Regions from separate parts of the Nitrincola salilacus genome, predicted to be linked through region 2. Evidence: predicted binding sites of a transcription regulator. Region 2 holds the regulator's gene; each other region holds the start of a gene.
The links. The regulator FNR, encoded in region 2, switches genes on or off when oxygen is low (the NO sensors DNR and NnrR bind a similar motif). The targets are predictions, from matches to a motif close to TTGATNTANATCAA.

Region 1 (7,669 bases), 880 kb from region 2:
TGGCACTGGGTGCAGAAGTACCGATTAGGCGTGACAGCAGCACGCACCTGATAGTCACGATCCATGAAGTGAGTGATGCTCACCATCGGCGCACCGGCTGCCGGGGCAGCACTGGTGCTGTGGCAGTCAAGGCAGCGGTTGAAGCGCTTGTCGATCTGATAGTCACGGATACTGTGCGGAATCACAGGTGGCTGTTCGGGATAGTTGCGCACCTCTCTGCCAGTGTCTCTGGGGTCTCCGGAAATGGGTGGGGCACTCAGCGTCTGGCCCAGTGTGCCGCCCTTGCGCAGGCCATCAGGAGCACTGGCGTTGAGATCCGGTGCCTCTGCGTGCAGGCTCAGGCTGAAAAACAGCAGTGTCAGCAGTAGTGATAGTTTCATCGTCAGAACTCCTTTATGCCAGACTGACCAGTTCCAGGCGAACCGCACATTTCTTGAAATCCGTCTGCAATGAGATGGGGTCGGTTGCATCCAGCACGACCTTGTTGATCAGCTTGGTGGCATCAAAGAACGGCACATAGATCAAACCCTGTGGGGTGCGAACGCGACCGCGTGTTTCAATCCTTGCCTGTATCTCGCCACGACGGCTGATGATCTTGATCTCACTGCCCCGTCGCCAGCCATTGGCAGCGGCATCGTCAGGATGCATGTATACCAGAGCCTCAGGTACGGCCTTATGCAGCTCACTGACCCGGCGCGTCATGCTGCCAGTATGCCAGTGCTCCAGCACGCGTCCGGTGCAGAGCCAGAAGGGATATTCTGAATCCGGTGATTCGGCAGGGGGCTCGTCTGGCACCGCAAAGATGCGGGCACGCTTGTCGGGAATACCGTAGAACTGAAAGTCGGTGCCCGCTTCAACATAAGGATCAAGTCCCTCTTTATAGCGCCAGAGTGTTTCCTTACCATCCACCACTGGCCAGCGCAGTCCTCGGTTGCTGTGGTAAACATCGAAGTCGGCCAGATCCTTGCCTTTACCTTTGCCGAATTCACGATACTCCTGAAACATCCCTTTCTGTATGTAGAAGCCAAAATCGGTAGACTCCTGATTCGGATAGCCCTCACGCATATCCTCCAGTGGATAACGATCCACATTGCCGTTCTGGAACAGCACTTCGAACAGGGTTTTGCCTCTGAACTCGGGGGCGCTGTTGAGAAACTCTTCAGACCAGACATCATCCGTGCGAATCCGCTGCGACAGTGCCACTGTCTGCCAGAGGTCGGAGCGGGCGTCACCGGGGGCATTGACCAATTGATGCCAGAACTGGGTTCTGCGCTCGGCATTACCGTAGGCACCCTCTTTTTCCACCCAGCCTGCAGCCGGCAGAATCAGATCGGCTGCCTGGGCCGACACGGTCGGATAGATATCCGAGACGATGACGAAGGCTTCAGGGTTGCGCCATCCCGGCAGTATCTCCTCCATCACATTGGGGCCAGCCTGAACATTGTTGGTGACCTGTGTCCAGTAGACCTTGATATCGCCGTCCTTCAGTTTGCGGCTTTGCAGAACCGCATGAAAACCGGGTTTTTCCTGAATGGTGCCAGGTGGCACGCGCCAGATAGCTTCAGCTTTAGCACGGTGTTCCGGATTCATCACCACCATGTCGGCCGGCAGACGGTGAGCGAAGGTGCCAACCTCGCGGGCAGTACCACAGGCCGATGGCTGACCGGTCAGCGAGAAGGGGCTGTTGCCGGGCGTGGAGATTTTGCCGGTTAGCAGGTGCAGGTTATAGATCAGGTTGTTAACCCATACTCCACGGGTGTGCTGATTGACCCCCATAGTCCAGAAGGACATCACTTTTTTATCAGGATCGGCATAGATCTCTGCAAGTCGTTGCAAACTGGTTTGTGACACACCGGACTCAGACGAGGCGCGTTCCAGTGTGTAGGCACTGACAAACTCGGCAAACTCATCAAACGTCATGTCGGTCCAACTATTGGCTTTGTCGGCATTCTGCGCGGCCTGCTGCAGTGGATGCTCGGGACGCAAGCCATAGCCGATATCATCCGTACCCCTGAAGAAGTTGGTATGCCGCTCGACGAACGCCTGGTTCACATTGCCCGATTGAATGATGTGGTTGGCGATATAGTTGAGAATCACGATATCAGCGTTGGGCTTCATCACCATGCCGATATCGGCAAGATCGAAAGAGCGGTGTTCATAGGTCGAGAGCACCGCGACTTCGGTGTTCGGATAGGAGAGGCGACGGTCCGTCACGCGCGTCCAGAGGATCGGATGCATTTCGGCCATATTCGAACCCCAGAGCACGAAGGCGTCGGCATGTTCGATATCATCATAGACACCCATCGGCTCATCCGAACCGAACGTGCGCATGAACCCCATGACCGCCGATGCCATGCAATGGCGCGCATTGGGATCGATATTGTTGCTGCGAAAGCCCGCCTTGAAAAGCTTGTTGGCTGCATAGCCTTCCCAGATGGTCCACTGACCGGAACCGAACATGGCGACGCTTTCGGGGCCGTGAGTCTGGATCGCCGAGATGAATTTTTCGGCCATGATATCCAGCGCTTCATCCCAACTGACCTCTTCAAAATCACCCTGCTTGTCGTACATGCCATTGCGCTTGCGCAGCAGGGGCTTGGTCAGACGATCCCTGCCATAGAGTATCTTGGACAGAAAATAGCCCTTGACGCAGTTCAGGCCACGGTTGACCTCTGATTTAACATCCCCATGCGTGGCGACTATCTGATTGTCCCGAGTCGCAACCATGACGCTGCAGCCCACCCCGCAAAAGCGGCAGGGGGCCTTGTTCCAGTTCAGAGAGGTGAGCTCGATGTTGGTGATCAGGTTGCTGGCGCTGGCTGGCATGGAAAGACCGGCTGCGGCAGCTGCTGCCAGACCAGCATTAGCCTTGGCAAATTGTCGACGAGTCATTTTCATAGGGAGGTCTCCATCTTGTCCGCATCCTGCTGATCCATCACCTCGTGATAGACCAGCGTGCAGCCAAGTACCCCTGGCCGCTGCTCAATGTTGTCGATAGTCGCCAGCACGGTTTGCTGGCTGGTGCATTCGGTAACGAGTATCACCTTGCCCTGCTCGTTCTGAGCAGGTACCTCAAGTTCGGGCTGTGCGTGAGTCCAGCTCAGAAAATCCTTCAATGACTCGGGCCTGACGTGGGCCACGAAGCTGGCAATGTGTAGTTCTGTAATGTGTAGTTCTGTAAGGGTGTCAGTGCTCATTCTCAACCTCCAGAGAAATGGCACCCGATGGGCAGTTCGGCAGACAATTGCCACATCCGGTGCAAGCATCAGTATCAATCAGTGGCAAGGGCGCTGAGCGCAGACGAGGTGTGAATCGGATCGCTCGAACCTCACACTGATCCTGGCAGATCTGACAGTGCACATTCTGATTGGCCAGACAGCCGTCACTGATGCTGGCCTGCCAGTTGAACGCAATCCGCTTGAGATCGAAGATAGGTTCAGGGCAAGCGCTGGCGCACTCACTGCATAACGTGCAGCCGCGATCGGTGAAGCTTATCTCGGGAAACCCGCCATCTCCCCGATACAGAACATTTTCAGGGCAGGCGGCGATGCACTTGTCACAGCGTGTACATTGATCGGTAAGATCATTCGAGGTCCAGGGAGGGCGTCTGACCGGACGAGCCATGCGTCCACCCCTCAGAAGCTGGCGTCTGCTGATGGAAACAGTCATGAGTATGTACCGTGTTTAGACCGGTGGTCCCGGAGGGCCCATGATCAGTTGAGACATCCAGACCAGAAAACCGTAACCACCGACGGCTGCAAAGGTCAGCAGAGGGAAAAGAAACACTATCAGAAAGAGGAAAAGTCGCAGCTCATGGCGTTTTCTGTCTTCCTGTTGGAGGGTATCGGGTTCTTCCATAAATCCACCTGGGCAATGTTATATGTGCTTAAACACACATTTTTATTATTGACTTGAAAGTAGGGTAGTTGACGGGTGAAATTTTTGCCAACTGCTATGATTGATTTGAGTCATGGTAAGTAATGTTATGGAAAGTTGAATTATGGAAAGCTGAGTTAAAAAATTGAGTTAGGAAAAATTCATCTGATCGATCTTTACTTGGAAAACTCGGAGAACCCTTTTTATTGAGGTGAGTATGAATAAGCAAGCCTGTAATCTGTGCCGTGATGATGCGCCACGCCTGAGTATTGAGGAGGCCGAACGCGAGTTGCAACAGTTGCCTGAATGGGCGTTGCAGCAGGAGGGTGAGGTGTTGAAACTGCATAGAGTCTATCGCTTCAAAAACTTTGTCCGGGCACTGGATTTCACCAATCGTATCGGTACCTTTGCCGAATCAGTCGGCCACCATCCCGATCTGCTGACCGCCTGGGGGCGGCTTGAGGTGATCTGGTATACGCACAAGATAGGCGGTCTGCAGCAGGGCGACTTCATCTGTGCGGCGGAAACCGAAAAGCGCTATGCCGGTTTGACTGAATCGGAGCTGTAGACCTGACTCACATGCTGGTAGAATTCCGGTCTTTGTCAGCCTCTGGATCAGATTGAAACCATGGAACGCAGATATCGGCTAGTCCTCTCCTGCCCTGATCGGGTGGGTATTGTCTCAATGGTGAGTAACTTCATCTCCAGTCATGGCGGCTCGATTGCCGATGCCAATCAGCACTCGGACCCAACTACTAACCACTTTTTCATGCGAGTGGAGATCAGTGCATCATCTATTCCGTTTTCATTTGAGGCGTTGAAGGAGGCGTTTGATCCGATCGCTCGTTCCTTCAGTATGGAGTGGAATATTTCCGACTCCAGCAAGCCCAAACGGGTGGTGCTGATGGCAAGCCGTGAGGCTCACTGCCTGGCAGATCTGCTGTATCGATACCATAGCGACGAGCTGTTCTGTGAGATTCCCTGTGTCATATCCAATCATGACAAATTGCGCAGTATGGTGGAGTGGCATGGGGTGCCCTTCTTTCATGTGCCAGTTGATCCTGCCGACAAGCAGCCGCATTTTGACCAGGTGGAGCGATTGATCGCCGAGCATCAAGCCGATGTTGTGGTACTGGCGCGCTACATGCAGATACTGCCGCAGAATCTGTGTAAGCACTATCCGCACCGCATCATCAATATTCATCACAGTTTTTTGCCTTCATTTGCCGGTGGCAAGCCCTATCATCAGGCGCACGAACGTGGGGTTAAATTGATCGGTGCGACCTGTCATTATGTCACTGAAGAACTTGATGCAGGACCGATCATCGATCAGGATGTGACGCGGGTCAGTCATCGTGACCATCCTGAAGAGATGGTTCGCCTCGGGCGCGATATTGAGAAAACAGCACTGGCCAGAGGGCTGCGCTGGCACCTGGAGGACCGAGTGTTGGTGCATGGCAACAAGACCGTTGTTTTTGCATGATCTTTGCTGGTCTGAGGCGACGCTTGGTCTATATTTACATACAGCGGTGATGAGATCTGATAACCAGAGACTTACTGTAAAGAAACCAGCCGGAAGGAGAGCACATTATGCTCAGATCTGTAAAAGCACAGGATTACATGGCTACCAGATTGGTTACCTTCAAACCCGACACTGATCTTTTCAGTGCGATCAGAAGCCTCAGAGAGTATAAGCTCTCCGGCTCACCCGTTGTGGACGCAAATGGCAATCTGGTTGGAATGTTGTCGGAAGTTGACTGCCTGCGTGCGATTCTGTCACAGACCTACCATGAGCAGGAGATGGGGAGTGGCGGTCATGTCCGTGATTACATGACGGTGAATGTCGATACAGTTCCGGATGATGCCGACATCATCGCAGTCTCCAAGATGCTGATCGATCGAGGCCGACGCTGTGTACCTGTGGTGAGGGGAGATAAACTTGTCGGTTTGATCAGTCGATCTGACGTGCTGCGTGCAGTCGAGGATTTTGCCAAAGATGGTTGAGGTTTTTTTCACCCCCGTATACCCAGTAATGTTGGAAGTGGCTTGCCATGAATAACCTGTTACCGGAGAAGCCTCTGCTTTTCTATCCTTCGCTGGCGAGAAAGCTGGGAAGTGACGAAGCTCTGTTGTTGTTCCAGTTGACAGAGCAGGCCAGTATTGGCGGCATTCAGGATAAGTTTTCTGTAACCAGCATGACCCTGTCTCAGCCGCAGTGGCGATCTTTGGCCGATTTCTGGGATGCTCAGCGTCAGATGGCTGCAGCGAACAGCCTTGCCAGACAGGGTGTGTTGGAGATACAAACAGGTCAGGCCGGTACTGTGACCATACGGTTGAAACCCGTGGTTGAATCAGTTCAAACCCCGACCGACTCTGATTTTCAGCCATCTCGTCCGGTTTCGGTGCCTCCGGCAATGCAGACGAGCCGACAGGATAGGATGAATGAACGTCCTGATGCCGGGGCTGCTTCAACAACGTCTTCTTCAACAACGTCTTCTTCAACAGCACCTGCTTCAACAACAGTCGCCGATCCCGGTTTGCAGACGCTGCCGGTGTTTGAACGCCCCCCACCACGACAGCAGCCCCAGCCTCAGGCGAACCTGGCGCGACAAAAGGGGCCTGCACCGACCTTTGGTGGCAGTCTTGGCTGGCGGCGTCAGAAAGATGAGTTGCAGGACATTTTCGAACAGCACGAAGAGCGCAACCAGCGTTTGCAATCGATGCATCTGGGCTGGCAGCCGTCTGAAGCTTTTCATGAGCTCTTGCCACGGCATGCGATCTCGGCAGCCTTTGCCGCGGACTGTCTGGATGAGTTTGTTCTCTACTGGCTGGATAAAGATCGTCGTGAAAGCAACTGGGATCAGAAATACCTGGCATGGGTTAAACGTGAATGGGTGAAGAAACAGACACGTGATGCCAGAGAGCAGCGCTATGAGCAGGAACGCAATTCAACAGGTATCAACAATGAAAACACCCAGCGAGATACTCGCGACAAGCGAAAACGGGTTACTGCAGCCATCATGGACCTCAAGGACACCGACTGGTGAGTCGGCTGAGCAGCAGTCGCGACAGGGTAATATCTCAGTTGAAACCAAAGCGCATGTGAATATGATATTTGCCCGCTTCATGGCGATCTACGGGCATAAGTTCAAAAGCTGTTTTGAAACCGAGAGCGAGATACGCATTGCCAAGCGCGAATGGGCATTGAGCCTTGCTGGCTTCAGTGAATCGGAACTGGTGTTGGCGGTGAATCGCTGCAAGGAAACCCTTGCCTGGATGCCGACCATTTCTGAGTTTCTGGCGATTATTCGCGATCTGAATGGCGACTTCGGGCTGCCGGGGCTGCGGCGTGCTTATCAGGAGGCCTGCCTTCATGCTGACCACCCTGCACAACATCGTTGGAGCCATCCGGCTGTATACTGTGCCGGGCGCGAGACAGGTTGGTTTCAGCTGCGCTCTGAAGAGGAATCACAGACGCTGCCACTGTTCACCTACCATTATGAGATCATGTGCAGACGGGTGCGCCATGGTGAGGATCTGCGTCCACCGGCTCCTGTTGCACTCGAAAACAAAGAAGACAGCACCACAGCGCTCTTTATTCAGCAGTTTGCAAAGGATCACGACCTTGAAGATGAGCTGGCCTGCAGTCTGCTTTATTACATGAGCAAACCCCGCGGTACTCGCATTCGCGAACGGCTGCGCCAGCAGAGCCAGGCCAAAGCTGATAGCCTTGGTCTGGGTATCACCTTGCCGGGTGAGGCATCAGTGAGCGACGCCTGAACCAGGCGTTGAG
Region 2 (7,669 bases):
GTGTCCGCCCTGGACATACGATACCCGCTGATGGCGTACTGTTGAGCGGCCATACATCTGTTGATGAGTCTGCACTGACGGGAGAGTATTTGCCAATCACCAAACAGGCTGGTTCAGCAGTTGTGGGCGGCACCATCAATGTCGAAAACCCGATAGAGTTGCAGGTGACACAGGTGGGCGAGAACAGCCGCCTGTCTACCATCGTCAGGCTGCTTGATCGCGCCCAGAGTGAAAAACCCTATATGGCTCGTCTGGCCGATAGAGTTGCCAGCTATTTTGTCAGCGCTGTGCTGGTGACAGCCGCGATTGTCTATACGGTGTGGCACTTTATTGAGCCATCCAGCGCCTTCTGGATCACTCTGTCGGTGCTTGTCGTGACCTGTCCTTGTGCTCTGTCACTGGCTACACCCACAGCACTGACCACAGCAACCGGCACCCTGCGCCAGCGCGGCCTTCTGATCACTCGCGGGCATGTCCTGGAGAGCTTATCCAAGGCCACCCACATAGTATTTGATAAAACCGGCACTCTCACCGAAGGTCGGCTGGTTCTTCAAGATACTCAGGCCCTGACATCCGTATCACCCTCTCAGATGCTGCGGATTGCTGCAGCTCTGGAGAGCCAATCTGAACACCCCGTAGCGCGTGCTTTTACGCCCTGGTTTGAACAGAGTGCAGAGCGGATAAACATCAGTATCGGTAAAGGTGTCGAAGGCTGGGTGGATGGGGACTGTTACCGTATCGGCAAACCTGAATACAGCAGCGTACTGTGCATGTCCAGCCCACAGCCTCTTCCTGACAGCACCCGTCACTGGTTATTACTGTGTGATTCTGATCGTGCATTGGGCTGGTTCGCATTGGATGACCAGGTGCGCCGTGAAAGCCAAACTGTCATCAGTCAGCTCAAGGCGATGGGTCTGGAGATAGAGATGCTGACCGGTGACAGCTCACCTGCAGCCCTGCGAGTGGCCGAATCAGTGGGTATCGAAACGGTTTACAGTGGTGTATCGCCTGAAGATAAGCTGGCAAGGATCTCAGCTCTTCAGGAGACTGGTGCTAATGTCGTGATGGTCGGCGACGGCATCAATGACATCCCCGTCATGGCGGGTGCACAAACATCAATCTCCATGGGCGCAGCAACTGATCTGGCCAAAACCAATGCAGATGCTGTTCTGATCAACAATCAGTTGCAGACTCTGGCCGATGGCATACAACTGTCACGCAAGACACGCCAGATCATTCGCCAGAACCTTGGGTTGTCGCTGGCTTACAACCTGCTGGCACTGCCCGCCGCCGCCATGGGCCTGATTCCACCTTACATTGCCGCACTGGGCATGACTGCCAGCTCAATTGTAGTGGTGTGTAACGCTTTACGACTGAGCATGCGTGAGCGTCGTCGAACCAACGCTGATCTGATTCAGCCAACGCAGACCGCCGGCCAGGAGATATGAAATGAACAGCATGCTACTTTTGATTCCATTAGGGATCATACTTGCCGGAGGTGCCATGTGGGCATTTTTCTGGAGCGTCAATAATGGTCAGTTTGATGATCTGGACTCTCCTGCTCACAGCATACTTTTCGATGATGATGGCGATATGATTCCCGAAGAGTCTCGAATCAAAGCTGAAAAGACCGCACCACCCGAGGAAGACAGCCACACCGACCAAGACCGGAAAAATGACTGATCCGCTGGTCATATCCACCGCTTTCATCATCGGGCTGCTGGGTAGTACGCACTGCATCGGCATGTGCGGTGGCATTGCCGCAGCCGTCGCCATCAACACCCGTAGCGATGGCACTCGTCCTATTTTACTGCTGGCCGGCTATAATATCGGCCGTATCAGCAGCTACATGCTGGCCGGTGCCCTGCTTGGACTGATCGGCTCCACTGTCGCTACTGGCACTCCCGGCCTGATACTTCGTACCTTTGCCGGACTACTGCTGATCGCCATGGGCCTGTATGTCAGTCAGTGGTGGACTGGCCTGATTCGTCTTGAAAAACTCGGTGGCCATCTGTGGCGCCATATTCAACCACTGGCCAGCCGCCTGATGCCCGTCAAGACCCTACCTCAATCACTCCTGCTGGGCATGGCCTGGGGCTGGCTCCCCTGCGGTCTCGTCTACAGCACCCTGCTCTGGGCATCCGCGGCTGGCAGCTGGCAGCAGAGCGGTCTGCTGATGCTGGGATTCGGACTCGGCACACTACCTGCAATGCTGGCGACAGGCCTGCTCGCCCAGCAGATCCGACAGTTTATGCAGAAGCGCTGGACTCGGCGAGTGGCGGGATTACTGCTGATCGCTTTCGGCATCTATACTCTGCCTCTGATGGGCTTTTTTCACACCTTTCATTGATAGTCATCAACACTTCTCCCTGCAAACTTATCTATACTCCATCTGATTAAATCCGGATACCGCACCTCAGGGGGACGTTACAGCGTGAACCAACATAACTCCATCGAGTGGAACCTCGATCTGATCAGCCGCTACGACCTGTCGGGTCCACGCTACACCTCCTACCCCACAGCCCTGCAGTTTCAGGGTGAAAGCACACCGGAACAACTGATCGCTGCAGCCCGGGCAAGTACCGACAGCCAGGCCCCTCTGTCTCTGTATGTACACATCCCCTTCTGCGCTCATGTCTGTTATTACTGCGCCTGCAACAAGGTGATCACACGCAATCGAGATCGTGCCCAGCCTTATCTGGACAGTGTCTATCGTGAAATGAAAACCCTGTCTGACTGGTATGGCAAGGATCGTCAGGTCAATCAGCTGCATTGGGGCGGCGGTACCCCCACCTTCATCAGCGATGAGCAGATGCATGAGTTGATGGGCAATCTGCGTCAGTACTTCAATCTGCGTGATGATGATCAGGGCGACTACTCCATCGAGATTGACCCGCGTGAAGCCAGCCGCTCAACCATGGAGGTTCTGCGCGAAACCGGTTTCAATCGCATCAGCCTCGGCGTACAGGATCTGGAGCACGAGGTTCAGGAGGCCGTGAATCGTGTACAGCCGATCGAACAGACCCTCGCGGTGCTGGAACAGGCACGCGAACTGGGATTCACTTCGCTGAATATGGACTTGATCTACGGCCTGCCCCATCAAACACCAGACAGCTTTGATCGCACCCTGGATAAAGTGATTGAGATGAGCCCGGATCGCCTGTCAGTGTTCAACTATGCTCATATGCCCGAGCGTTTTCGTTCGCAGCGCCATATACAGAGCGAACACTTGCCCAGCGCGGAAGCCAAGCTGATTATCCTGCAAAATACAATCAGCAAGTTGATGGAAGCGGGTTATCGCTATATCGGCATGGACCACTTCGCCAAACCCGATGACTCTCTGGCACAGGCTCAGCTCAATGGTCAGCTGCATCGTAATTTTCAGGGTTATACGACCCATGCAGACTGCGATCTGGTAGCGATGGGCGTGTCATCCATCAGCAAGATCGGCAACGTTTACTATCAGAATGAACACGACCTCGGTCTCTATACCCAGGCAATCGAAGAGAAGCAGAATGCCGTGCGCCGCGGCATTACACTCAGTCGCGATGACCTGATCCGTGCCGCTGTAATAGAGCAACTGATCTGCCATTTCAGACTCGATACCCAAGCGATCGCATCGCATTTCAAACTTGATTTCGACAGCTACTTTGCCGCTGAGATGCAGGAGCTGCGACAGTTTGAACAGGACGGTCTGGTTCATCTTGATGCTGGCATCATTCATGTCACACCAGCTGGACGTCTCTTGATCAGACGTGTCTGCATGGCATTCGATGCCTACATTCCCAAACTGCAACCTACCCGAGGCTATTCACGCATCATCTGATCCAAACCTGACTAATGACGGTCTGTTGCTATAATAGTTGTCATGACTACTGTTATAACAGTTAGTCTATAAGCGTCTGCTGAACTTCACCCCGGGCGCTAAATGATACATAATGTCCTTTGAATAGATCGGGCATGACCGTCACAGACACTGCAGGACTTGGATGGATGATAAATCGGATGGATGATAAAGCAGCATCAGGTAAGCTTCACAGCATCAAGCCATCACACTGCAACACCTGCAGTCTGAGCAGTCTGTGCCTCCCTGTTTCGCTCAACATGACCGAGATGGAGCGGCTGGACAATATCATCGACAAGAGCCGACCATTGAAAAAAGGTGAGCACCTGTTCAGACAGGGCGACCCTTTTGGCAGCATTTACGCCATCCGTGCTGGCTCCGTCAAAAGCTACACCATCACCAATGATGGTGAAGAACAGATCACCGGTTTCTATCTGCCAGGTGAGCTGGTTGGCCTCAGTGGCTATGATGCCAACCACTATCCGGTCTCGGTCAAGATTCTGGAAACCACCACCGTCTGCGAAATTCCGTTTGAACGCCTTGATGACCTGTCTGGACAACTCCCTGAGCTGCGTCGCCAGATTGTACGCACCATGAGCAAAGAGATCCGCGACGAGCAACAGATGATGTTGCTGCTGTCGAAGAAAAATGCCGAGCAACGCGTCGCCACCTTCCTGATCAAACTGTCGCAGCGTTTTCAGGAGCGGCGCTACTCTGCCATGTCTTTCCGTTTGTCCATGTCACGAAATGAGATCGGTAACTACCTGGGTTTGGCCGTTGAAACTATCAGCCGTATCTTCACCCGTTTTCAAAACCAGAACCTGATTCAGGTGGATGGCAAAGAGATCAAACTGATGGATCTTGAAGAGATCTATGAGCTGTCTGGCGAATGCTCCGTGGACGACCCTTCCGCCCTTCAACAAAAGCGTAACTGATACAGATGTTTACTACCTGCCGAGAATAACCGTGTCTCAAACCAAAAAAAACGCCTCAGATTTTCATCTGAGGCGCCCGAATGTCCCACAATGACGTCATCAGTTCATTGTGTAACCCAACGAGCCTATTAAACACCGCCTGATACCCGAAAACATTGAGCTGTATCAAGTTTGCATCCTATTGAGGAGTTTCTGATGTCTTTTGACGAATATTACATAAAATCGGTGATCCGATCCCTGCCTGACTGGCCCGAACCCGGCGTTATGTTCAGGGATGTAACACCGGTTTTCAAAGACCCGAAAGCGATGCGCATGGTATGTGATGCCTTCATTCAGCGCTATATCGGCAGTGATATCACCCATATTGCAGGAATAGATGCACGCGGCTTTCTGCTGGGATCGGTAATTGCCTATCAGCTCAATCTACCGCTGATTCTGGTACGCAAGAAAGGCAAACTGCCGGGCGACACCATCAGCCAGGAATATAAACTGGAATATGGCACTGCTGCTGTTGAGGTTCAAACAGATGCTGTTGCGGCTGGAGATCGCGTACTGCTGCTTGATGATCTGATCGCCACAGGCGGTACCCTGCTGGCCAGCTGTAGCCTGATCAATCAGTTGGGTGCAGATGTCACAGAAGTGGCCGCACTGATCGACCTGCCGGATCTGCAGGGATCCGCCCGCATCCAGGAAAGTGGAATTCCTGTCTACTCTTTGCTTGCCTACGCCGGACACTGAAATGAATTGGTTTAAAAACGCTATCTGCTATCGCTTCGAACCCGCTGAAGACTTCACGGAAGAGCATCTCGAAAGAGTACTGCTGGAAAAACCCTTTGTACCCTGTGGCCGCCATGAAGTCAGTCGCAGCGGCTGGACCTCACCGACTGGCCCTCTGTCTGAGTCACCAGTATTCAGCAGCAATGGCTATATCCTGATCAGCTATCTGGTTGAGGAGAAAATTCTGCCCACCAGCGTGATCCGTGACGAAATGGATGAGCGTATCCGTGTCATCGAAGAGAACGAAGCACGCAAGGTGTACCGCAAGGAACGCCAGCAGATGAAAGACGACATCACGCTTGAGCTTCTGCCACGCGCCTTCACACGACGTCATCGTACCCGCGCCCTGCTGATGCCTCAGCAAGGCTGGATTCTGGTCGATGTCGGCAGCTTCAAACGTGCCGAAGACCTGCTCAGTGCCCTGCGTGAAGCGTTGGGATCGCTGATTGTAAGACCATTGGAGGTCAACCAGGCCCCCAGCAGCGTCATGACCGAATGGCTGCAGGACAAACGCCCTATTCCCTCCGTTATTGAGGTTGAAGATGAGAGCGAGCTGCGTGATCTCAGCGCAGAGGGAGGCGTTATTCGCGTCAAGGGACAGGACCTGTTCAGCGATGAGATCCGCGCCCACCTGGACAATGGCATGCAGATCACGCGGCTGGCGTTTAACTGGGAGGAGCAGATTCGTCTGGTGTTGCATGCCGATATGAGCCTGCATCGCCTGAAGCTCACCGACCAGTTCCGCGAGCAGATGGACAATGACAGCCCTGAAGATGAGCTGGCCTATTTTGATGCCCAATTGACGCAGATGGGGCTAGAGTTCAGCCGCTTTGTGCCGGCGCTGGTGGAAGCCTTCGGCGGGGAACCCGTCCGATAAGGCGGCGTCATACTTTGACTGAATAGCCTTTACTGAATGGCCCTTACGAATAGCCTTTACTGTTTTAACCTGATCCGGAGTTTACATGTACAGTGTCAAAGAGATGTTCTACACCCTGCAAGGTGAAGGCGCTCAAAGCGGTCGAGCAGCAGTTTTTTGTCGCTTTACCGGATGTAATCTCTGGTCAGGTCGTGAACAGGACAGGGAGAGTTCCGTGTGCAAGTTCTGTGATACAGACTTTATCGGCACTGATGGCCAGAACGGCGGTAAGTTTGAAACAGCCGAGGCGCTGGCCAGTCGTATTCGCAGCTTCTGGCCAGCAGGCGAAAAAGGCCAGCCCTATGTCGTCTGTACCGGAGGAGAGCCTGCACTGCAGCTGGATGGCGAGCTGGTTGAGGCACTGCACCAGAAAGGGTTCGAAATAGCGATTGAAACAAATGGTACCCGTCCCTTGCCAGCCGGCATTGACTGGATCTGTGTCAGCCCCAAAGCTGATGCAGAGCTGCTGATTACACAAGGTCATGAGCTGAAACTGGTCTATCCGCAACGCGAAAACCGCCCCGAACAGTTTCAGTCACTCGATTTTGAGCACTTTTACCTGCAACCACTCGATAGCCCGGAGCAGGCAGCCAACACAGCCGCCTGCATCCGCTACTGCATGGATCACCCGCAGTGGAAATTAAGCCTGCAGACACACAAGATCATCGGTATCGACTAGGCTGAGCCGAAACGCCACCAGCCCCTGGTCAGGATCAAGCAGTCCGACTGCGTCGAAACTGCAGCAGGGTTCGACGATTACGCCAGCCGATAAGTGCGAATGCAGGAATCTGCATCAACACCCCATAAACCAGAGCACTCGCTGACATTTCAGCATTCTGTAGAATCGTGCTGGTCACCAGCAGCGCAGTACCAGCATTCTGCAACCCCACTTCAACCATGATTGATATCCGCTGTGGATCATTCAGCCCAGCCATCTTCGACAGCAAAAATCCCAGCAACATGGCCGCAAATACCAGACAAAACACTGCGGGCGCCAACTGGACCAGCAAGGCAGGCAGTAGATGCCAGTTGCCGCGCACCAGCAACACCACCATCAGCAACAACAGGCAGAGTGAAAAACGCCTGAAAGGCACTCTGACACGTGCCGCCAGAAGAGGAAAGCGCGCACTGAATCCGACTCCCACCAGCACCGGTAGCAGTGTAATCACCACCATTTTCATGATCGATTCGATAATC
Region 3 (7,669 bases), 1.9 Mb from region 2:
CCACGGAATGCTTCTCCATGAACTCAGACATATCGATCCGCACCAGCGATTCTTCGGTATCAAACAGAAAATGCGCCAGCGCCTTGCACAACTCAGTCTTGCCCACACCAGTTGGTCCCAGAAACAGAAAACTGCCATTGGGTCGATGCGGGTCTGCCAATCCGGCACGTGAGCGGCGCACGGCATTGGACACCGCCACGACCGCCTCGTCCTGCCCGACCACGCGTGCATGCAAGGCTGTCTCCATACGCATCAATTTGTCGCGTTCACCCTCCAGCATCTTACTGACCGGAATCCCCGTCCAGCGCGAGACCACTTCGGCCACTTCCTCTTCGGTAACTCTGTTACGCAGCAGTCGGGTCTCCTGAGGCTCTGCCTCGTCGGCGGCCTTAAGCTGCTTCTCCAGCTCGGGAATGCGTCCGTACTGCAGCTCAGACATGCGTCCAAGATCACCGGCACGACGCGCCTGATCCATCTCGACACGCGCCTGATCCAGTTGCTCCTTGATCTGCTGTGATCCCTGAAGCGTGGCTTTTTCTGCTTTCCACACCTCCTCCAGATCGGAGTATTCACGCTCCAACCTGCCGATCACCTGCTCAAGCTCATGCAGACGCTTACGTGACGCGTCGTCGGTTTCCTTCTTCAGCGCTTCCTGTTCCATCTTGAGCTGGATCAAACGGCGCTCCAACCTGTCCATCTCTTCCGGCTTGGAATCGATCTCCATACGAATGCGAGAGGCCGCTTCATCAATCAGATCTATTGCCTTATCCGGCAGCTGTCTGTCTGCGATGTAGCGCTGTGACAGCTGAGCCGCCGCGATGATCGCCGAATCGGTGATATCGACACCATGATGCACCTCATAGCGCCCTTTAAGGCCGCGAAGTATGGCAATGGTGTCCTCTTCACTCGGCTCATCGACCAGCACTTTCTGGAAACGACGCTCAAGGGCAGCGTCCTTCTCGACATACTTACGATACTCATCCAGCGTAGTGGCACCGACGCAATGCAGCTCACCCCTTGCCAGCGCAGGCTTGAGCATATTGCCGGCATCCATCGAACCCTCAGCCTTGCCCGCTCCCACCATGGTATGCAGCTCATCGATAAACAGGATGATCTGCCCCTCCTGCTTGGAAAGCTCATTCAGCACTGCCTTGAGGCGCTCTTCGAACTCACCGCGAAACTTGGCTCCGGCAATCAGTGCGCCCATATCCAGCGACAGCACACGCTTGCGCTTCAGCTCTTCCGGCACCTCGCCATTCACAATACGCTGCGCCAGCCCTTCGACGATCGCGGTTTTACCCACACCGGGCTCGCCAATCAACACAGGGTTGTTTTTAGTACGACGCTGCAACACCTGGATGGTACGGCGGATCTCGTCATCACGGCCGATGACCGGATCCAGCTTGCCCGACTCAGCTTGCTCGGTCAGATCCACGCAGTACTTATCCAGTGCCTGACGCGACTCTTCGGCATTCGGATCCTGCACCGACTCACCGCCACGCATCTCTTCAATGGAGGCGGTCAGACGTGCCGCAGTGATGCCACACTCCTGCAGCAGTTTGCCGGCATCGGTTTTCGCCTCGATCATCGCCAACAGCATCAGTTCGCTGGCGATATACTGATCGCCACGCTGCTGAGCCAGCTTGTCGGTGACATTGAACAGACGCGCCATATTCTGCGACAGCCGAATTTCGCCATCCGGACTCTGCACCTGTGGTAGACGATCAAGCGCCTCACCGATCTTGCGGGTCAGGCTGTTGAGCTCTGCACCGGCCTTGCCCAGCAGAGGACGAATCGAGCCACCGCGCTGATTGATGAAAGCAGCCAGCAGATGGATCGGTTCGATCTGATTATGATCTTTGCCTATGGCCAGAGACTGAGCTTCGGCCAGAGCATCCTGAAGTTTTGAAGTAAATTTATCGGGTCGCATCGCCCTCTCCTGATCACTTGTGATTCACGCACCAACACATTTGGACGGTCGGTGTGGAGTTCATTGAGTACGATGATTAGATGGGGTGCATATAACCACAATTCAAGTGGTCATTAATTAATCAACTGATCCAGATCAGTCTTTATTGCTTAAGTGCCAGGAAGCTCTAGCTGAGGTGGGAGTCAATCCAGATAAGGCTGGCCATGCGACCTGTAACACCCTCTCGACGGTAGGAGTAGAAGTATTCACGACCGCTGAAAGTACAGAACTCGCCACCGAACACTCCACTGACACCCGCTTTTTGCAGCCGGATAGTGGCCAACCTGTAAAGATCCGCCAGCCACTTATCCTTTGATGTCGGAGACACACTGAAGGCCGACTCGGCCTCGGGGAATTGATTGCAGAAAACCTGATGCACATCATCGCCCACCTCAAAAGCCAGAGGGCCGATCGCTGGTCCAAGCCAGACTAACACATCCTCAGGGTTTTCAAATGCCGATAAGGTCTGCTCCAGCACACCGGCAGCAAGTCCACGCCAACCGGCATGAGCGGCTGCCACACGCGAACCTGTCCGATCCGTAAAGAGTACCGGCAGGCAATCAGCCGTCAGTACGGCACAGGCCAGACGAGACTGATCCGTCCAGCAGGCATCTGCTTCCGGTACATCCTGAACATCTGACCGTGCCTCGACCAGTTGGGTACCATGCACCTGCTGCAACCACTGCGGCTCCTGCTTCAGCCCCAGAGCCTGCTTCAGAATTTCACGATTCTCGCGTACTGACAGCGGATCGTCCCCGACATGATCGGCCAGGTTCAGCTCGGCATACGGGGCACGACTGATACCATCCAGCCGCGTTGTTGTCAGGGCGTGAATATGTGCAGGCGCAGGCCAACTGGCACGAATCAGTTTCATAGGTTGTAATCCAGCTCCGAAACATCTTTTTTCAACACGCTCAGCAGTTGTTTCAGATCATCCGGCAGATCTATCTCCCAGCTCATCTTCTCACCTGTCTCCGGATGCCAGAGCTCCAGCTTTTTGGCATGCAGGGCCTGGCGTCTGAAAGCGCGTAGCGTGGCCAACATCTTATCACTGCAACCTTTGGGAATACGGAAACGTCCACAGTACAGTGGGTCACCGACCAGAGGATAGTTGATATGCGCCATATGGACACGAATCTGATGTGTGCGTCCAGTTTCCAGCTTGAGCCGGATATGGGTATGAGCGCGAAACTTCTGCATCACGCGGTAATGGGTGATCGCTTCCTTGCCGACACCGACAACAGCCATCTTCTGTCGGTTTTTGCTGTGCCGCGCCATCGGCTCGTCGACACAACCGCCACCCGTCATGACACCATTAACCACAGCCTCATATTCACGCCCCATGGTCCGCTCCTGCAACTGCACCACAAGATCAGTCTGCGCAGTAATGGTTTTCGCCACCACCATCAGTCCGGTCGTTTCACGATCCAGACGATGCACGATGCCGGCACGCGGTACCAGGCCGATCTCAGGGCTGTGATGCAGCAACGCATTCAGCAGAGTACCATCGGCATGACCCGCTCCCGGATGAACCACCAGTCCACTCGGTTTGTTGATCAACAGGATATGCTCATCCTCATACACGATATCCAGTGGAATCAGCTGTGGGGCATGCTGTTCCTGCACCTCCAGCAGTACACTGACCTTGATCTGCTCACCACCCGAGAGCTTGTCCCGTGGCCTGAGGACCTTGTCGTCCACCGTCAACTGCCCATCTTTGATCCAGCTCTGCAGTCTGGAACGGGAGTAGTCCGGAAATAACTGGGCTACCACCTGATCCAGTCGCATACCGAACATTTCGTGGGGAACCTGTGCACTTAACTCAACCTGTTCTGACATCAATTTCAATCTTATACATGAGGATGTTTTGGCTTGGCTTCCGGTTGTGTTTAAATAGACCGGAAATTTATTCACACAGTATAACTGAATCCTTCGCGATGCGCTGGAATCGGACACAATCTCAGGATTAAGCAATATGCAACTCGTCAAAGTGTTTGGCGCTCTCGCTCTGATCAGTCTTTTGTCGGCATGCTCATGGTTTGGTGGTGACAAAATCCCTCCCGATATCCCGGAGCAGGTGCTGTATGATGACGCAATGGAGGCTCTGGATAACAACAGTTTCAGCCTTGCGGTAGAAAAACTGCAGTTGCTCGAGGCACGCTACCCCTTCGGACGCTACTCAGAGCAATCTCAACTTGAGCTGATCTACGCCTACTATCGCAACAATGAGCCTGCGGCTTCGAGAGCAGCTGCTGACCGCTTTATTCGTCTGCATCCGAACCATGACAACATTGATTACGCTTACTACCTGAAGGGCCTGACCTCCTTTGAGGAAGATCGCTCATTCCTGGCGCGCTTTCTGCCACTTGACGAATCGCAGCGCGATCCGGGTGCCGCGCTGGACTCCTTCGAGAGTTTTGCAATACTGCTCAATCGCTACCCCGACAGTGAGTACGCCCCTGATTCACAGCGCCGTATGCAGTATCTGAAAAACCGCCTGGCTACCTATGAAATTCATGTTGCATCCTATTACATGGAACGTGAAGCCTGGATTGCAGCGGCAAACCGTGGTCGCTTCGTTGTCGAAAATCTGCAGGAAACACCAGCGGTTCCGGACGCACTCGCAGTCATGGCCGAGGCCTACACTCGCCTGGGTATGACTGATCTTGCCGAAAGCTCGCTTGAGGTACTCAGATTGAACTTCCCTGATTACGAGATACGTTCTTTCAGCACTGCAAACCGCGGCCTGCTCTACACAGCAACCTTCGGCCTGCTGGGAGACAGTGAGCCAGCAGTTCCGGCAAGACCGACGACTCACACAGGTCAGTCAAGCAGCGCAGTGACAAGCGAGCCGGAACAGGGCAAACGCTCCTGGCTGAACCGTCTCTCCTTCGGCGCGTTTGGAGATGATGGCAAGCCTGTCGAGGCAGAAGAAAAGGCACAGGAATAATCCAGCACTCAAGCCGCGTGCCTGCAGGATACGATCAAAAGCCGCTTATGCGGCTTTTTTTTAAACTCAACCCGACTTCAGCAGTCACATCCCACTGACATGGTCAGCAGTTGGAGGTTGGCAAGCGAACAGCTAATTGTTATGTTATAACAATTGTAGACAACTGATATATGGAGTTTTTAATGCGCTTACTGACACTTCCCCTTTTGCTGGCCACATCCCTTGCCCTGGCAGATAGTGACCACGCCCCTTTGGGAGCCCATGTTCATGGCATGGCTCAGCTTGATATAGTATTGGATGGCAACAGCCTGCAGGCGCACTTCAGATCACCGGCTGCTGATATTGTTGGCTTTGAGGATCAGGCCCAAGACGAACAGAGCATCGCTTTAGTCAAGGAGATGGAACAAAAGCTGGGCCATGCCGAAACCCTGTGGACTCTGCCGAAAAATGCCAACTGTGCACTGAACAGCGTCACCCTTCAGCATGAGCTGATTGCAGATCATGGATCTCATGACGAAGACGATCATGAAGACGAGCATGATCATAAGAATGAACATGATCACAAGCACGATAACGACCATAAACACGAACATGAATCAGGACACAGTGAAATTCGGGCAGAATACGCGTTCGAATGCCAGAACCCGGAACAACTTGCACAGATCAGTGTCACACTTTTCCAGCACTTCCCGACACTGGAAAGCATCACCACGCAGGTGATTACATCCAGTGCACAGCAGGGGCTGACACTGACACCAGAGAACAACAGGCTGCATCTTGACTGATACCGAACTGAGACCGGCAATATTGATAAAGCAGCTGACGTTTGCCTGGAAACAGCAAGCGCCGCTGCTTAACATCGACCACTTCATCCTCGGCAAAGGTGAGCAGCTTTTTCTGCAGGGACCATCAGGCAGTGGCAAAAGCACATTACTGAATCTGATAGGAGGAGTGCTATCGGTCAACAGCGGTGAGCTGACACTGCATGGCAGTAATTTTGGCAAGCTCAGTCAGAGACGTCGTGATCAGTTCAGGGCCGACCATATCGGTGTGCTGTTTCAGCAATTCAACCTGCTACCCTATCTGAACCTGATCGACAACGTCATCCTGCCCTGTCGCTTTTCATCCAAGCGCGCTGCTGCTGCCACTCAGCGCAGTGGCTCGCCAGAGAAAGAAGCCCATCGCCTGCTGCAACGACTGCAGCTGCAGGAGATGCTGAAGGACTCTCCCCCTGTTGCAGAGCTCTCCATCGGCCAGCAACAACGTGTAGCAGCGGCTAGAGCGCTGATCGGCGCGCCGGAACTGATCATTGCCGATGAGCCCACCTCGGCACTGGATGCCGACACCCGCGACAATTTCCTCGACCTGCTGCTGAGCGAGAATAGAGAGAATCACAGCAGCCTGTTGTTTGTCAGCCACGATCAATCTCTGAGCCATCATTTTGACAGAGTCGTCAGTCTGAGTGAGATCAATCAGCGAGGTGCCGCATGATTCTGCGTCTGGCACTACTGAGTCTATGGAACAGACGTGGCACCGCTCTTTTGACACTGATCACCATCGCCATCAGCGTGACACTGCTGCTGGGTGTAGAAAAGCTGCGCCAGGATGCGCGCGAAGGCTTTTTCAGCACTATCTCCGGCACCGACCTGGTGGTAGGTGCCCGCAGCGGATCCTTACCCCTGCTGCTCTACTCCGTATTCAATATCGGCAACCCTGTCAGCAATATCCGCTGGAGCAGTTATCAGCAGCTTGCAGAATCGGATATGGTCGACTGGACTATCCCGCTGGCACTGGGCGATTCGCATCGTGGATTTCGTGTTTTGGGTACCAGCGATCAGTACTTCACCCATTTCCGCTACGGCCGCCAGCAGAACCTCTCATTTGCGTCTGGCGAGCCATTTGATGACTTATTCGATGTTGTCCTTGGTGCCGAGGTCGCTCGTGCGCTTGAGTACCAGCTGGGTGATAAAGTCGTCGTCAATCACGGGTTGGGCAGAGCCAGTTTCAGCGCCCACGAGGACAAACCCTTTCAGGTCAGCGGTATTCTCGAACCCACCGGCACACCGGTCGATCGCGTTCTGCTGGTCAGCTTGCAAGGCTATGAAGCGATGCATCTCGACTGGCGTGCCGGCGTCAGAATCCCCGGCATGCAGATCACAGCAGATCAGGCTCGCGAGCGCGACCTGACACCCCGTGAGATCACCGCTTTTATGGTTGGACTGAAGTCTCGTGTCAACACCTTCCACCTGCAGCGATCGATTAACAACTTCCGTGCCGAACCCCTGCAGGCGATTCTCCCCGGTGTCGCACTGCAGGAGTTGTGGCAAGTACTTTCCATTGCCGAGCGCACCCTGCTGGCAATATCTGCCTGTGTGGTCTTTGCCGGACTGACCGGGATGCTCGCCCTGTTGCTGGCAAGCCTGAATGAGCGCCGCCGGGAACTCGCCGTTCTGCGCGCTGTCGGAGCAGGACCGGGGCGAATACTGTTTCTGCTGCTGTTTGAGGCGATGCTACTGACGCTACTGGGCAGCCTGTTGGGCGTACTGCTGCTCTATGGGTTGATAGCCGGTACACAGAACTGGCTTGCGCTTGAGCATGGCTTATTTCTGAGCCTGGAGTGGCCAGGTAAAACCCAGTGGTTACTGCTCGGTGCGATACAACTTGCCGGAATAGTGGCCGGCAGCATACCCGCCTGGCGGGCTTATCGGTATACTCTGGCTGACGGTCTGACACCTCGTACCTGAGGATCT

Region 1: the regulator FNR is predicted to act here: its motif matches at 3,959-3,972, upstream of napE (periplasmic nitrate reductase, NapE protein).
Region 3: the regulator FNR is predicted to act here: its motif matches at 2,056-2,069, upstream of clpB (ATP-dependent chaperone ClpB).

Annotation. Positions count from the first base shown of each region.
Region 1 is NZ_CP176580.1:1,173,352-1,181,020, forward strand. It holds gene ACK3CJ_RS05455 (nitrate reductase cytochrome c-type subunit) at 1-380, opposite strand, end outside; gene napA (nitrate reductase catalytic subunit NapA) at 394-2,898, opposite strand; gene ACK3CJ_RS05465 (chaperone NapD) at 2,895-3,197, opposite strand; gene napF (ferredoxin-type protein NapF) at 3,187-3,669, opposite strand; gene napE (periplasmic nitrate reductase, NapE protein) at 3,685-3,858, opposite strand; gene ACK3CJ_RS05480 (4a-hydroxytetrahydrobiopterin dehydratase) at 4,094-4,444, shown strand; gene purU (formyltetrahydrofolate deformylase) at 4,505-5,359, shown strand; gene ACK3CJ_RS05490 (CBS domain-containing protein) at 5,467-5,880, shown strand; gene ACK3CJ_RS05495 (DnaT-like ssDNA-binding domain-containing protein) at 5,928-6,923, shown strand; gene ACK3CJ_RS05500 (replication protein P) at 6,841-7,656, shown strand; gene ACK3CJ_RS05505 (DUF3549 family protein) at 7,639-7,669, opposite strand, start outside.
Region 2 is NZ_CP176580.1:2,055,619-2,063,287, reverse strand. It holds gene ACK3CJ_RS09780 (heavy metal translocating P-type ATPase) at 1-1,448, shown strand, start outside; gene ccoS (cbb3-type cytochrome oxidase assembly protein CcoS) at 1,450-1,683, shown strand; gene ACK3CJ_RS09770 (sulfite exporter TauE/SafE family protein) at 1,676-2,350, shown strand; gene hemN (oxygen-independent coproporphyrinogen III oxidase) at 2,435-3,826, shown strand; gene fnr (fumarate/nitrate reduction transcriptional regulator Fnr) at 4,006-4,779, shown strand; gene ACK3CJ_RS09755 (adenine phosphoribosyltransferase) at 4,975-5,517, shown strand; gene rdgC (recombination-associated protein RdgC) at 5,519-6,433, shown strand; gene queE (7-carboxy-7-deazaguanine synthase) at 6,519-7,151, shown strand; gene ACK3CJ_RS09740 (bile acid:sodium symporter family protein) at 7,186-7,669, opposite strand, start outside.
Region 3 is NZ_CP176580.1:3,907,232-3,914,900, forward strand. It holds gene clpB (ATP-dependent chaperone ClpB) at 1-1,930, opposite strand, end outside; gene pgeF (peptidoglycan editing factor PgeF) at 2,097-2,843, opposite strand; gene rluD (23S rRNA pseudouridine(1911/1915/1917) synthase RluD) at 2,840-3,808, opposite strand; gene ACK3CJ_RS18050 (outer membrane protein assembly factor BamD) at 3,945-4,919, shown strand; gene ACK3CJ_RS18055 (DUF2796 domain-containing protein) at 5,102-5,704, shown strand; gene ACK3CJ_RS18060 (ABC transporter ATP-binding protein) at 5,697-6,410, shown strand; gene ACK3CJ_RS18065 (ABC transporter permease) at 6,407-7,663, shown strand.